DNA from 2 places in the Hydrogenophaga sp. PBL-H3 genome. Region 1 is predicted to be linked to the other one. Evidence: predicted binding sites of a transcription regulator. Region 1 holds the regulator's gene; the other holds the start of a gene.
What was found. The regulator NrdR, encoded in region 1, represses ribonucleotide reductase genes. The targets are predictions, from matches to a motif close to CACNANATNTNGTG.
Positions count from the first base shown of each region.

Region 2: F9Z44_RS18225 (ribonucleoside-diphosphate reductase subunit alpha) is a predicted target of NrdR. The motif match lies at 1,059-1,072, and genes of this name have one in related genera.

Region 1 covers NZ_CP044972.1:2,935,382-2,937,777, forward strand. The annotation lists gene glyA (serine hydroxymethyltransferase) at 1-587, shown strand, start outside; gene nrdR (transcriptional regulator NrdR) at 607-1,056, shown strand; gene F9Z44_RS13540 (pilus assembly protein) at 1,128-2,396, opposite strand, start outside.
Region 2 covers NZ_CP044972.1:3,892,263-3,894,658, forward strand. The annotation lists gene F9Z44_RS18215 (sigma-54-dependent transcriptional regulator) at 1-203, shown strand, start outside; gene ampD (1,6-anhydro-N-acetylmuramyl-L-alanine amidase AmpD) at 193-801, shown strand; gene F9Z44_RS18225 (ribonucleoside-diphosphate reductase subunit alpha) at 1,313-2,396, shown strand, end outside.

The sequences.
Region 1 (2,396 bases):
CCGACGTGGTCACGTCTACCACCCACAAGAGCTTGCGCGGCCCACGCGGCGGCATCATCCTGATGAAGGCGCAACACGAGAAGGCCATCAACAGCGCCATCTTCCCTGGACTGCAAGGCGGCCCACTGATGCACGTGATTGCTGCCAAGGCGGTGGCCTTCAAGGAAGCACTGGCGCCCGAATTCAAGGTCTATCAGCAACAAGTGCTGACCAATGCCCGGATCGTTGCAGAAACACTGACGTCGCGCGGCCTGCGCATCATCAGTGGGCGGACCGAAAGCCACGTCATGCTGGTCGACTTGCGCGCCAAGGGCATCACCGGCAAAGAGGCTGAGGCCGTGCTGGGCAGCGCACACATGACGATCAACAAGAATGCCATCCCCAACGATCCAGAAAAACCCATGGTCACCAGCGGCGTGCGCATCGGCACCCCAGCCATGACCACACGTGGATTCAAGGATGACGAGGCACGCATTACTGCCAACCTGATCGCCGATGTACTCGACAACCCGCGCGACCCCGCCAACATCGAAGCGGTTCGCGCCAAGGTCAATGCCCTGACCGCACGCTTCCCCGTTTACCGCTGACATCTCTGAGTCCGACCCGATGAAATGCCCTTTCTGCGGTCACCTTGAAACCCAGGTTGTCGAGACCCGGGTATCGGAAGACGCGGACTTCATCCGGCGTCGGCGCCAATGCGGGCAATGCGAGAAGCGCTTCACCACCTACGAGCGGCCAGAGGTGAGCTTTCCGGCGGTGGTGAAGAAGGACGGGCGCAGGGTGGAGTACGCACCCGACAAGCTGCGTGCCTCCTTCGCCCTGGCATTGCGCAAACGCCCGGTGAGCACGGAGCAGGTCGATGCCGCCATTGAACGCATCGAAGAGAAGTTGCTCAACCTGGGTAACCGGGAGGTGGCAGCCAACCGCCTGGGCGAGATGGTGATGCGAGAACTCAAGAAGCTCGACAAGGTCGCCTATGTGCGCTTTGCCAGCGTGTACCGAAGCTTCGAGGACATCGACGAGTTCCGAGCTCTGGTGGACGAAGTTCGGCGATAGGCCGTCCACTGAAAAGGGGCAAGGACTGATGAAGTCCTTGCCCCTGTTTCTTTCAACGTGGCCTTGAGACGCTACCGCACGAACCAGTATGTGCGCCGCGGATTCTTTTGCACGCTCTTCACTGGCGGGCAGTTACCCACGGCCGAGCGGCAATCAGCCCCATCGCTGCCTTCGCCGCCCCCCTTCGATCCAGGTCCGTCATCAGTGCGATCACCTGAAGGCTTGTTGGGGTCCCCACCCGCACAACCAATGCAGAACAGCTTGGTGACAGAGGTTGGATCTTTGCCTGGTTCGGTTGGGGGAATGGTGATCGTGACAAGACCCGACGTTGGGGAAGGGGGCAAACCACCGCCGTCATACACCAGGGAGCTGAGCGCACCAGTGAAAGGATCAAGCGCATAGCCTCGCGCAAGGCCCAGGTTGGAGCTGCAAGAACTGGAACTTGCCGCTGTGGGCCGGTTGGTACCGAAATAGGTCGTTCCGCGCACAGTCGTTGGCGCGTTCACCACTTTCTCACCCGTGCTGAAGGTGAAGTAAAAACCGCCGTCGGACGTATCGCGGGTGTAGCGAGAAGAAGCCGTCGCCAGCGAATCCAATGCCGCCTCGGTCATCGGCAGCGCGGGTGCAGCGGCCGCCTTGGTCGCCACACTCATGCCTGTCGCCGTGTCCGCGAGCATGTAGAAGCGGTTCCTGACGAACAGGGAGGATGACGTGTCCGAAACCGCCTGCAGCGGGTGTTCACGATCGCCTGAACCCAGCAGTACGGCATCGAACGATCCTGCTGCGCCCGTGGCACCCACCGAGATCACCGATGGGGGGAAGAAGAACTTGCGCGGCGTGGTGCCGCTGGCGCACACACCGGCATCACAACCCAATGCCGCGAGCTTGGTGACCTCCCACTTCGTGGTGTCAGCATCGTTGATGTCGACACGCCAGACATTGCCACCCGTGTCGGCGGCGTAAAGCCGGTCGACACGACCATCGTTGTTGCGGTCAACGAAGCTGAGGTCGGCTGGGAAGGACCAGTTCATGTTGGACACTTCTTTGCAGTTGCTCAGAGTGCCGCAGCTCTTCTGGGCGCTCCAGATGCGCGCACCCGTCAATGCGTTGACCACATAGATACCACGGCCCATGGTGTTGGCCTTTGGCGGCTCTGCGTCTTCACCCAGCGGATTGCCGCTGGCGTCGTAACCACCGGAGTAGCCGCCGCCGAACACCAGCACCGGGCGGGAGAGTGTGGCGCTGCCACCGGTAGCGCTGAATGGGAGGTTGGTCAGGGCCAGTCGCGGGCGGGACCAGGTTTCACCCAGTTCACCAAACGCCGCATTTTCATTGCTGAT
Region 2 (2,396 bases), 960 kb from region 1:
CCAGGGTGCCTGAAGAAATCCCGGCCGACCTGCAGTCCTACCTCGACGAACAAGAGAAACAGGTGCTGCTCAAGGCGCTGCGCGAATGCGACTTCAACCGCACCGCAGCTGCCGCGCGGCTGGGCCTGAACCTGCGGCAGATGCGCTACCGCATCCAGCGACTGGGCATCGCCATGCCGTCCAACGACGACGATGCAGCCTGAAACACCGGCAGAGGCCTGGGCCGGCGGGTGGCTGGAAGCGGCGCGCCACTGCCCATCACCCAACCACGGCCCCCGGCCTGCCGGTGCGTTGATCGACCTGATCGTGCTGCACTCCATCAGCCTGCCGCCGGGCGTGTATGGCGGGCCCGAGGTGGAGCAACTCTTCACCAACGCACTGGACTGGGACGCCCATCCCTACTTCGGGCAGATCCGGGGCATGGAGGTCTCGGCGCATTTTTTCATCCGCCGCACCGGGGAACTGGTGCAGTTCGTCGACGCCGATGCACGCGCCTGGCACGCGGGAGCCTCCAGCTGGCGAGGCCGCGAGAACTGCAACGACGACTCCATCGGCATCGAGCTGGAAGGGCTGGAGGGTGAGCCGTTCGAAGCGGCGCAATACGCCACGCTCAGCCAACTGTGCCGCCGCTTGCAGGAGCGCTATCCAGTGACACACATTGCCGGCCACGAACACATCGCACCCGGTCGCAAGCAAGACCCCGGCCCCGGATTTGACTGGGCTCGCCTGCAGCACGAACTGCCCTGGTCAAGTGCGTGTTTCCCCGATGCGGTGACCGGCGCGAATCCACCCACGGCCTGAAACGCGGCGTTGGACCCGCTCCACCTCCTCGAGGTCTCACGCCGTTCGCGGCACACCGAAGCAAATCGCGCTGCAACGCACGCCGTTGCTGCATTCATGTGGCAAGACCCAGGTGTTTCGGGCACTCCGGGCCACCTCGCCCTGGCGTGCCCGCTGGATGCGATCAGGCTCCCGTCAAAACAGCCAGAACACCGATCCGCCTGTTGAGGTGGTTTTTTCTCCAAACACTACCTGTAGTGGCTTGAACGGCACCCACACACCAGATATAGTGTGTGTTCCGCGTTTCCAGATTCATCACTCTCCACGTTGTTCCGGCCCGTTTTCACCCCACTGAGAACTTTCGGATGCCCCGAACAAGGCCCTGACCAACGCCGCGAGACCGAACTGAAACCGAACGCCGTGCTCCCCGACCCCGTGCCCTGCGAGCAAGCCAATCACAACAAATGAAAGAGGAACCATGCTGACCGCTTCCCCCACCACCGCCACACCATCCGCCTCCCAGAAGCAGCCCATGGGTTCATCCACATCCGCATCCACAGCCACCAGCAGCTCGGTGCTTGCGCAGTACCAGATCATCCGCCGCAACGGCGCGGTGGTCTCGTTCGAACCCAGCAAGATTGCCGTGGCCATGATGAAGGCATTCCTGGCCGTGCACGGCACGCAGGGCGCGGCATCGGCCAGCGTGCGCGAGACCGTTGACGAACTCACTGGCGCGGTGGTCAAGGCGCTGATGCGCTCGCGCCCGGGCGGCGGCACCTTCCACATTGAAGACGTGCAGGACCAGGTCGAGCTCGGCCTGATGCGCAGCAGCCACCACGAAGTGGCGCGCGCTTATGTGCTCTACCGCGAGCGCCGCACCCAGGAGCGCGCCCACCAGGCTGAAGCCGCCAAACCGGCGGAAGCCACGCTGCACGTGATCGATGGCGGCCAGCGCGTACCGCTCGACCTGCAACGCCTGCAAGCCCGTATTGCCGACGCCTGCAGCGGTCTGGGCAAAGACATCCACGCCGACCCGATCGTGGCCGAGACCAAGCGCAACCTGTACGACGGTGTGCCGATCGAGGAGGTCTACAAGGCTTCCATCCTGGCCGCGCGCACGCTGATCGAAAAAGACCCCGACTACACCTACGCCACCGCGCGCCTGCTGCTGCACACCATCGTCAAGGAAGTCATGGGCGAAGAAGTGCCCTCCTCCGAGATGGGCGCGCGCTACGCTGACTACTTCCCGCAGTTCATCAAGAAGGGCGTGGACAACGACCTGCTGGACGAACGCCTGATGCAGTTCGACCTGGCCCGCCTGGGCGCTGCACTCAAGCCCGAGCGCGACCTGCAGTTCGACTACCTCGGCCTGCAGACGCTGTACGACCGCTACTTCCTGCACGTGCGCAAGACCCGCATCGAGCTGCCGCAATCGTTCTTCATGCGCGTGGCCATGGGCCTGTCGCTCAATGAAATCGACCGCGAAGCCCGTGCCATCGAGTTCTACGAAGTGCTCTCCTCGTTCGACTTCATGTCGTCCACGCCCACCCTGTTCAACAGCGGCACCCTGCGCTCGCAGCTCTCCAGCTGCTACCTGACCACCGTGCCCGACGACC